Regions from separate parts of the Rhodococcus triatomae genome, predicted to be linked through region 1. Evidence: predicted binding sites of a transcription regulator. Region 1 holds the regulator's gene; the other holds the start of a gene.
The links. The regulator LexA, encoded in region 1, represses DNA repair genes until DNA is damaged. The targets are predictions, from matches to a motif close to CGAACANNTGTTCG.
Positions count from the first base shown of each region.

Region 1 (5,156 bases):
CGTCCCGGCACCGGACTTCGCCGCGGCGGCCTTGGCCGCGGTCACGCCCCGGTCGGAGCCGCTGACCGTCGCGATGGCTCGCGAGCTCTCCCGGCTGGGCGGTGTGCGGATCGACCCCGGCGATTTCGATCCCGCCGGACTCCCGGATCACCTGCGGATGACGTTCGTCGCCACCGACGACTCCGGCTCGGAGGTGGGCCGCGGCAAAGACCTCCGCGCTCTCCAGCAGCGCCTGGCGCCGAAAGTACAGGCCGAGGTGTCGCGGGCCGGGGCGCAGGTGGAACGGGGCCCGGCCACCCGCTGGACGGCGGACACCCTGGGAACGTTGCCCGCGTCGGTGACCCGAGAAGTGGCCGGACAGAAGATCACCGGCTATCCGGCGCTCGCTCCGGAACCTGCCGGGGTGGCAGTGCGGGTACTCGCCGGCGAGGCGCAGGCTCGGGCGTCGACCCGCGCGGGCCTGCGGGAACTACTCCTGCTCGAAGTCCCGACGAACGTCAAGACGGTCGCGTCCGGGCTGACCACCGCGCAGCGTCTGGCGCTCGGTCAGAGCCCGGACGGGAGTCTCGACGACCTGGTACTCGACTGCAGGCGGGCGGCGGCCGCGGAGATCGTCGCCGAGCACCGCGGTCCCGTACGTTCACCCGAGGAGTTCGCGCCCCTCGTGGCCGCGGCCCGGACGGATCTCGCCCGGCGAGTCGCCGCCGCGCTGCGGGCGCTGGCCCCGGCTCTCGAGACCGACCGCCGGCTTCAGCAGTTGCTGGGCGGCATGTCCGGCGACGCCGTCGACGATGTGCGCGAACAACGCGAATCGCTGCTGTTTCCCGGATTCGTCACTGCTGTCGGCACGGCACGCCTGAAGGACCTGCCGCGCTATCTGGCCGCGGCGGTGGCTCGGCTCGAGGCGTTGCCGGGCAGCGCCGGACGCGACCGACAGGGGATGGACGCGCTGGACCGGGTGTATGCCGCGTTCGAGCAGGCGACGGCGTCGCTCGCACCGGAACGCAGGGAGAGCGCGGCGACCGACGCCATCCTGTGGATGATCGAGGAACTTCGGGTCAGCCTGTTCGCACAGTCCCTCGGGACAGCAGGCCCGATCTCGGAGAAGCGCGTGCTGGCCGCGATCGCGAAACTCTGAACGGCGTCGTCAGTGGGCCGCTTCGGCGGATTCGGGCGTCGCCTCGGGAGTGGCTCGGTGCGAGCGCAATTCCTCGATTTCACGTTCGAAGTCGTCGGCGGAGCTGAACGACCGGTACACGGACGCAAATCGGAGGTAGGCCACTTCGTCGAGGTCACGCAGCGGACCCAGGATCGCCAGACCCACTTCGTTACTCGGAATTTCGGCAGAGCCGGATGCGCGCACGGCATCTTCGACTTTCTGAGCGAGGAGGTCGAGAGCGTCGTTGTCGACCTGCCGACCCTGGCAGGCACGGCGCACGCCACGCTTGACCTTCTCCCGGCTGAACGGCTCGGTGACTCCGCTGCGCTTGACGACCGACAGCACCGCGGTTTCGACCGTGCTGAACCGGCGACCGCACTCGGGGCAGGACCGGCGCCGACGAATTGCCTGCCCGTCGTCCACCTCGCGAGAATCGACCACGCGCGAATCCGGGTGTCGGCAGTACGGGCAATGCATCGTCTGTCCTTCGTCGAGGCCGTCGTGGCCGCAACCCCCGGCTCCGTCCGAGAGCGAACCGGCGAGGACTGATTCACATCGCGGACGCACCGAACCGACGCGACCACTCGAGGTGGTATGGCTGACAGTCGTCGAGCCTACCTGCCCCTTCGATCCCGGTCTCATTCAGCGCACGTCAACGATTGGGCGCCGGCACCAGCAACTCCGCGCCGGGAGCGGGAGCACCGACGGGCAACGCATTGAGATCGCGGATCTGCCGCACCGCACGATCGACCGGGACGCCGGGCACCGCCCGCGCCGCCACCTCCGCCAGCGACTCTCCGGCCGCCACCTCGACCGACACCGTCCCGGCGGGCGTTCCCGGCCCTCCCGGCGCCACCGGGACCGCGGGGTTCGCCACCACACCCGCGATGCCGACCAGACCGAGCACGACGAGCGCCGTGGCCGCCGCACCCGCGAAGAAGGTGCGCCACCCGATGTCCGCGATTTCCCCGTGCGGGGCGTCGGACACCCACCTGGCGTGCCCGTATTGCACCCGGCCGGTGGCGGGGCGAGACCTGTCGCGGCCCGCCCGCGCCGGACGAGTCCCACTCCGGTGTAGAGCCTCTCTCCGCTGCAGAACTGCGTTGCTCATGGCTTACCTCCGCTGCCGGCGGTCCGCACCTTCTCGCTCGGGCCGCTCACGAATCGAACACGCGTTCGTGGAACGCATGTTCGATTTCTACCACGGTCGACCGACAATGTCGCGCATTCCGAGCGATTTCCTCGCTCACCCGTTCGAAGGAATGAGGTCCCTCACAGGGCTCGGACGGTCCGGCACGGATTCCCCACCGCGAGCACCCGGTCCGGAACATCCCTGGTCACGACGCTTCCGGCACCCACCACGGCGTCGTCCCCGATGCTCACGCCCGGACAGACGATCACGCCCGCGCCCAGCCACACGTTGTTCCCGATCGTCACGGGTGCCGCACTCTCCCATCGCGTCCGCCGCGCCTCGTGATCGTCGATCGGGTGCAACGCGGTGAGAAGTTGCACGCGCGGCCCGATCGACACGTCGTCACCGATGACGATCGGGGCACAGTCCAACAGGATCGCGTCGTAGTTGAGAAAGGTATTCGCTCCGATGCGAATGTTGCCGCCGTAATCGCACGCGAAGCGCGGCATGATCCACGAGTCGGCACCGAGCGCGCCGAGCAGCCGCTCGAGAACAGCGCGCCTGCGCTCGTCCTCGTCCGCAGCGGCCCCGTTGAACTCGTCGAGGAGGCGTCGACAGGCACGCCGCTCGGACACCAGTTCGACATCGTCGTCGCGATAGAGCTCGCCGGCCAGCATGCGCGCCTTGTGAGAGAGCGGTTCCGGAGATTCGTCCATGCGCCGACAGTACCCACGGGACGGTGCGCGGTCGGGTCGTCGAAGCATCCCCGCCACGCGACACGACGGTCGAACAAGTGTTTGATACTGCGAAGGAATCCGGCTACATTCATGTCATATCGACACTCGAATCCTATTCTCTCCCACGAGTCACGCCGGCGGGAGGGACGACACGGAGGCTTCCACCATGAAGGACGACAGCTCGAGCGGCCGCCCCACCACGGCGACGCTCACCGAACGGCAGCGGCGCGTCCTCGAAGTCATCCGTGAGTCGGTACAGGAGCGCGGCTATCCGCCGAGCATCAGGGAGATCGGGGACGCCGTCGGATTGACCTCGACTTCGTCTGTGGCGCACCAGCTCCGGACGCTCGAACGCAAGGGATTCCTCCGCCGCGACCCCAATCGCCCCCGAGCCGTCGATGTGCGTGGCCTCGACGACACCACCGATCGCGCCCCACAGCGGCCGGCGGCAGGTACCGCTGCCGATCTCTCCGGCACCCACCCCGAACCGACCTTCGTGCCGGTCCTCGGTCGGATCGCCGCGGGTGGGCCGATTCTCGCCGAGGAGTCCATCGAGGATGTCTTCCCCCTCCCACGCGAGTTGGTCGGGCAGGGTTCGCTGTTCCTGCTCCGGGTCGTCGGTGAATCGATGATCGACGCCGCGATCTGCGACGGCGACTGGGTGGTCGTGCGGCAGCAGAACGTCGCCGACAACGGGGACATCGTGGCCGCCATGATCGACGGTGAAGCCACCGTGAAGACCTTCAAGCGCTCGGGCAGGCAGGTCTGGCTCATGCCGCACAATCCGCACTTCGAGCCGATTCCCGGCAACGACGCGACCATTCTCGGCAAGGTCGTCACGGTGATGCGCAAGATCTGACGGCGGCCGGCATCCGGCAACGGGCCGCACGGACACGAACGAGGGGCACGGCGGTCGCCGTGCCCCTCGTTCGTCTGCCGGTCGTGCGGTGTTCGGAGATCGCGCGGTGTCAGAGATTCAGCCCGCGGCCGACGATCTCCTTCATGATCTCCGTGGTGCCCCCGTAGATCGTCTGCACTCGCGAGTCCATGTACGCCTTCGCGACGGGGTACTCCTTCATGTAGCCGTAGCCACCGTGCAGCTGCAGGCAGCGATCGATGAGCTCGACCTGCTTCTCCGTCGTCCACCACTTGGCCATCGCGGCTTCCTGGACGGTGAGCTTGCCCTCGTTGAGCAGCTCGATCGACTTGTCGACGAAGACGCGTGCGATCTCGGTCTCGGTGGCCAGTCCCGCCAGTTCGAACCGGGTGTTCTGGAACTTCCCGATGGACTTTCCGAATGCCTTGCGGTCTCGGCAGTACTGAATCGTCTGCTCGAGAACCGTCTCCATCGCGGCCACCGCGACGACGGCGATGGACAGGCGCTCCTGGGGGAGGTTCTTCATCAGGTAGAGGAAGCCCATGCCCTCCTGGCCGAGAAGATTGGCCGCGGGCACCCGCACGTCGGTGAAGCTGAGTTCGGCCGTGTCCTGGGCCTTCATCCCGATCTTGTCGAGATTGCGGCCCCGCTCGAAGCCCTCCATACCGCGCTCGACGACGAGGAGGCTGAATCCCTGGGCTCCCTTGTCGGGATCCGTCTGCGCGACGACGATCACCAGGTCCGCGTTGATGCCGTTGGTGATGAACGTCTTCGACCCGTTGAGGATCCAGTGATCCCCGTCCCGCACCGCGCGGGTCTTGATGCCCTGCAGGTCGGAACCGGTGCCGGGCTCGGTCATCGCGATGGCGGTGATGATCTCGCCGGACGCGAACCCGGGGAGCCAACGCTGCTTCTGCTCCTCGTTCGCGAGCTCGAGCAGATACGGGGCGACCACGTCGTTGTGGAGCGTGAATCCGATCCCGCTGTAGCCGCCGCGGGTGGTCTCCTCGGTGACGATCGCGTTGTAGCGGAAGTCGACGACTCCCCCGCCGCCGTACTCCTCGGGGACCGCGGTGCCGAGGAAGCCCTGCTTGCCGGCCTCGACCCACACGCTGCGGTCGACGATGTTCTGTTCTTCCCACTTCGCATGGTTCGGGGCGACATGCTGGTCCAGAAACTTGCGGTAGGACTCCCGGAACAGCTCGTGCTCCGGTTCGAACAGGGTGCGCTCCACGCCGACTCCTCTTTCGA
Region 1 covers NZ_CP048814.1:4,164,224-4,169,379, reverse strand. Annotated here, with positions in the region: gene hrpA (ATP-dependent RNA helicase HrpA) at 1-1,138, shown strand, start outside; gene nrdR (transcriptional regulator NrdR) at 1,148-1,636, opposite strand; gene G4H71_RS19820 (hypothetical protein) at 1,812-2,270, opposite strand; gene G4H71_RS19815 (sugar O-acetyltransferase) at 2,432-3,007, opposite strand; gene lexA (transcriptional repressor LexA) at 3,195-3,887, shown strand; gene G4H71_RS19805 (acyl-CoA dehydrogenase family protein) at 3,997-5,139, opposite strand.

Region 2 (5,156 bases), 730 kb from region 1:
GCATCATTGGCCGGTGTGGGACAACGAACGGGTCGTCGATTTCCTCACGAAGCAGCGCGACCTGTATGCCTACGTCCACGATCAGACGCTGCGGATGCTGAACAAGGGCCTCACCGGACCGGAGATCGCCGAGGCCATCGAGTTGCCGCCGGCGTTGGAGAACGCCTGGAGCACACATGGTTACTACGGATCGGTCAACCACGACGTGAAGGCGATCTACCAGCGCTACATCGGGTGGTTCGACGGCAACCCGGCAAGTTTGTGGGAGCACACGCCCGTCGAACAGTCCAAGCGCTATGTCGAATTCATGGGTGGTGCCGATGCGGTGGTGTCCAAGGCCCGCGAGTATTTCGACGCCGGCGACTACCGATGGGTCGCCCAGGTCGTCAATCACGTGGTCTTCGCACAGCCCGACCATGCCGACGCCAAGGCGTTGCTGGCCGATACGTACGAGCAGCTCGGTTACGGTGCGGAGAACGGGACGTGGCGTGACTTCTATCTGTCGGGTGCCACGGAATTGCGCGAGGGCAACTTCGGTACGCCGACGGAGACCAACGCACCTGACATCATCGCCCAGTTGTCCCCGTCGATGCTGTTCGACGCCATCGCCATCCAGATCAACGGGCCCAAGGCGTGGGATGAGAAACTGTCGATCGACGTGGTGCTCACCGACCTCGACGAGCGCTACCGCCTGCAGCTGGCCAATGGCGCGCTGACCTACAGCACCTATCCGAAGCGTGATGACGCCGACGTGACACTCACGACCACCAGAACGGCGCTGCCCGCGCTCGCCGGTGGTGCGCTCACCGCCGATGGTCTCGCGCAAGCCGGTATCGAGGTCAGCGGCGACGCATCGGTCCTCAGCCGACTCGGTGCACTTCTGGATCCCGGCGACAAGGAGTTCGCCATCGTCACCCCCGACTGATCCGTTCGCCGGGTCTCTGGGTGGGCGACACCCAGGGACCCGGCAAGCCGCGGGCGGTCGGGGTGACGGTGGTGGCCAGGCAGTGCTCGGTGGCGTAGTCGAGGATCGCGCAGATTCGCCAGATGCCGCCGTTGGTGTTCCGAATTCGGAGAAGGCATTCTGCTGCAACCTATTTCGTTCCGTCGGTGGATCATGAAACACCTGGCGTCGCAGCGTGGCTCACGACGGCGATCGTGCGATGCCCCCACGCCGGTCACTCGGCGGCATACTTCGCCGCGATCGGCTCGACCCGGTCAACCAACGCCGCGCCGTTCTGCCGCATCCGCAACTGCACCGTCCCGGCATCTCTCCGGCCGGCACCGCCGGCACCTTCTCCTCGAACGCGCCATGTGTTCGGCCTTCTGACCGTGCCCCGAATCCTGAACTCCGAGACCCTGCCAAGGATCTTGACGCAGGAGAGAGGCCTTGTTTCGAACACCCGTTCGAGGTAATGTTCGTGTATGGGGTATCAGGGGGATCGTTTTCGGGAGCGGATCACTCGTGAGTTGTTGTGTGACGCTGTCGCGTTGAGCGCGAGGATCGCGGTGTGGGAGGCGCAGCGGGTGGCTGTGGTCGCCGAGGTGGAACGCCGGTGTACGCGGGAGGATCATGGTTTCGCGTCGACGAAGGGGTGGTTGTCGTCGGTGACGGTGGTGTCGCCGGGTGCGGCGGGGCGGATCGTGGAACTCGGTGCCGGGTTGGCCGAGCATCCCGCGGTAGCGGAGGCGTTCGATGCGGGGCGGATCGCGTTCGAGCATGCGTTGCTGATCGTCCGGTTCTGCACGAAGCCCCCGAAAGGCATGCCCGCCGAGGCTCTACCGGGGTGTGTCGCTGCTTTGCTGGCGGCGGCGGACGGGCCGTTGGCGCGTACCGACGGAGTCCGCACGGCGATTGCGAAGTTGGAGGCGATCTTCGAATCCGATGACCAGCCCGCCAGTGAGGACACCGACCGTAACGAGCTGTACGTGTCCAAGACCCTGAATGGTCGGGTCGCGATTCGTGGTGACGTGGACGCGGTGACCGGGGAGATGCTGCTGACCGCCCTGTCGAAATACTCGGCCCCACAGCCCGCATCTGAGGGAACGCCGGATGCTCGTGCGCCGCGGCAGCGCCGCGCGGACGGACTCACCCAGTTGTTGTCGATGCTGCTTGCGTTCGGCGATCTGGGCGTCGAGGGCGGTGAGCGTCCGCACCTGTCGGTACACGTACATGCGCGGGATCTGGGTCAGGACCGGCGGGAAGAGTATGCCCGCAGAACACAGCCGGCCGACAACACAGACACACACCCCGCCGATCCTGGTGATCCCGCTGATGTCGCTGACCTCTCCGATCTTGCCGAGGTGCGGGGTATCGCGTGGTCGCCGTGGATGGGGCCACTGACCATCAACACCGCACGCCTCCTCGGCTGCGACGCGAACGTCACCGCGATCATCCTCGATGAGCACGGTGCCCCGTTGAGTGTGGGACGCACCCACCGCACTATCACCAGGGCCCAACGCACAGCGCTCGCCGCCCGCGACGGTGGCTGCGCGTTCCCGGGCTGCGGAGCCACCGCCGCCTGGTGCGAGGGCCACCACATCAGGCATTGGGCGGACGGCGGACCCACCGACCTCGACAACCTCGTGTTGCTCTGCGGCACCCACCACCGGCTACTGCACACCACGGACTGGGAAGTGACGATCGGTAGGAACCGGCACCCGGTGTTCACCCCACCGGCATCGGTGGATACCGCCCGGCAGCCGATTCGTCCCCGTCGCCGACGGCGCCCATTTGCGCGGAGTTCGCGGAGTGGAGGCGTTCGCAGCGGATCCGAGCCGGCTGTCTAGCCGGTCGGGGTGTACCGAGAACTTTCCGCGCGTTGATCGCGTGAGCGCAGACGTGTGATCGTGGCGACGACCTTCTCGGGGTCACGGGCAGCAAGGAGGGGGAGTCGGACGTCCGGAGCCGAAATCCGCTGCTGGGCGAAGAGGACGGCCTTGATCGCAGTGGGATTGGGATGCGACATGAGCGCGGCCGTCGGTGCCGCCAGCTCGTTTCCCAGTGCTCTCGCCCGCGTCAGGTCTCCACGGCGCCAATGTCCGAGCAACTCGACGAACTCGGGCGCGCAGACGTTCGCCGCTGCGGCTATCGCGCCCGCTGCACCCATCGCCAGCAACGGTGGGACCAGCACATCGTCCCCCGCCAGAATCGAGAACGAGGCGTGTGGAGTGGGATGTGACGCCAGCAGTTGCACCGTGTCCGCATCCAGGGAGCCGACCGCCTGCTTGATCCCGACGATCCGTGGATGTTCCGCGAGACGCACGATGGATTCCCAACCGAGGTGCTGCCCGGTACGGTACGGCACGTTGTAGACGATCACGGGCAGCGGGCTGCGGTCCGCAACGTATTCGAAGTGCGCGACCACGCCGGCTTCCGTCGGACGCGTGTAGTAGGGAACCACCACCAGGGCAGCCGCGACAGCGGATTCCTCGTCCACGTCGCGGGCCAGGTCGTCGAGGGCGCGCACGGTGCCGACCGTGTCCGGCGAACCGGCACCGACCACCAAGGGGACGCGGCGTTCGTGGCACACCCCACCGCAGATGCGCAGGACGTCTCGCCGTTCCCGTGCGCTCAGAGTGGCTGTCTCGGCGGTAGTTCCCAGGGCAACGATCCCGGCAGCTCCCTCGTCGATCACCGTGTGTGCGAGGTGCTCCAGGTCCGAGGCGGCAACATCGCCACCTTCCGCGAACGGGGTGACGAGAGGAACGAAGATTCCGGACGGACGAAAGGCGGCGGGGTCAAAGGCCATGGCCTCAGTGTCGACGTACTAATCATCAAGTTCCAGTTACTATTTGTGCCACTATAAGTAAGCTGAACTGATGCTCGACGTTCGCAAGCTCACGCTGCTCAGGGAACTCGCCCGGAGGGGCACCATTGCGGCGGTTGCCGAGGCCCTGGCATACACGCCTTCCGCGGTGTCGCAACAACTCTCCGCCCTCGAACGAGAGGTCGGGCGCGACCTGTTGACCCGCACCGGGCGCCGGGTGCGCCTCACCCCGGTCGGCGAGGTTCTCGTCGAGCATGCGGAGGTGATTCTCGCCGATCTGGAACGGGCCGAGGCCGCTCTCGTCGCCGGCGAGACGGGCCTGTCGGGGTCGGTTCGGCTGGGAGCCTTTCCCACGGCCCTGCGGACCGTCGTCGTCCCGGCGCTGCGGGAACTCGGTCGGACGCACCAGGATATGGACGTGACGGTCACGGAGGTCGACCCCGCTGGTGTCCCCGACCTCCTTCGAGGGCGGCAGCTGGACCTCGCGCTGGTCCACGAGTACGACAACGTGCCGTCCCAGCTGGGTCCGGGCATCGAGGTCGAGCCGGTTCTGGACGAGTTCGTGTACCTGGCTGCTAGGCCGATGTCCGAACCGTCGGCGGAGGTGTCGCTGTCGGCCGAGTCCGATCTCGCGGTGGTCCGAAGTCACGCCGAAAGTCGTTGGATCGTGGGCAACCTCGGCACCCTCTGTCACGCGATGACGGTGCGCACCTGCCACTCGCAGGGCTTCGAGCCACGCATTGCCCACCACATCGATGACTTCGCGACCGTCCTGCGGCTCGTCGCGGAGGGTGCAGGCGTGGCTCTCGTTCCTCAGCTCGGAGTTGTCGACGCGCCTGCCGGGGTGGTGTTGACGTCGCTTCCGATCGGCAGACGGACGCGGATCGCCTACCGGCAGGGCAGTCGCTCGCGACCGGTGCATGCCGCCGTGAGCGCTGCGCTGCATCGCGCCGCTCGAGCCTTCGCCGGCGCCTGACATCGAATCGTGATCGCGAGCTATCGATCACGCACCGGGATGACGAAGGTCTGGCGAATCCCTTGCCTCGACCGCATACTCGTCCCGTGACCGAAGTTACTGTAACCCCGAGTACGGCCTTCGCTCAGGCCGAGGGCGGCGGGGCCGCCCTCGATCAGGTGTTCGGCATGTCGATCGCCACGACCGTTCTGACGATCGGACTGTTGTGGGTGGCCTACCTGCATCGCACCGGCCGAATCACGTGGCTTGCACGGGTCGGCGACGTCGCGGCGGAGCGCCTGCACCGGCCGTCGTGGGCGGCGCTGCCCCTCGTGTTGTTCGTCGTGACCATTCTGTGTGCATTCTTCGGCTTCATCTGGGACGTGAGTCTGCACATCGGCAGGGGACGGGACGAGGGGCCGCTGGCCAAT
Region 2 covers NZ_CP048814.1:122,934-128,089, reverse strand. Annotated here, with positions in the region: gene G4H71_RS00615 (alkyl/aryl-sulfatase) at 1-925, shown strand, start outside; gene G4H71_RS00610 (HNH endonuclease signature motif containing protein) at 1,426-2,790, shown strand; gene dapA (4-hydroxy-tetrahydrodipicolinate synthase) at 2,787-3,752, opposite strand; gene G4H71_RS00600 (LysR family transcriptional regulator) at 3,823-4,746, shown strand; gene G4H71_RS00595 (hypothetical protein) at 4,914-5,156, shown strand, end outside.
Region 2: G4H71_RS00610 (HNH endonuclease signature motif containing protein) is a predicted target of LexA. The motif match lies at 1,397-1,410, and genes of this name have one in related genera.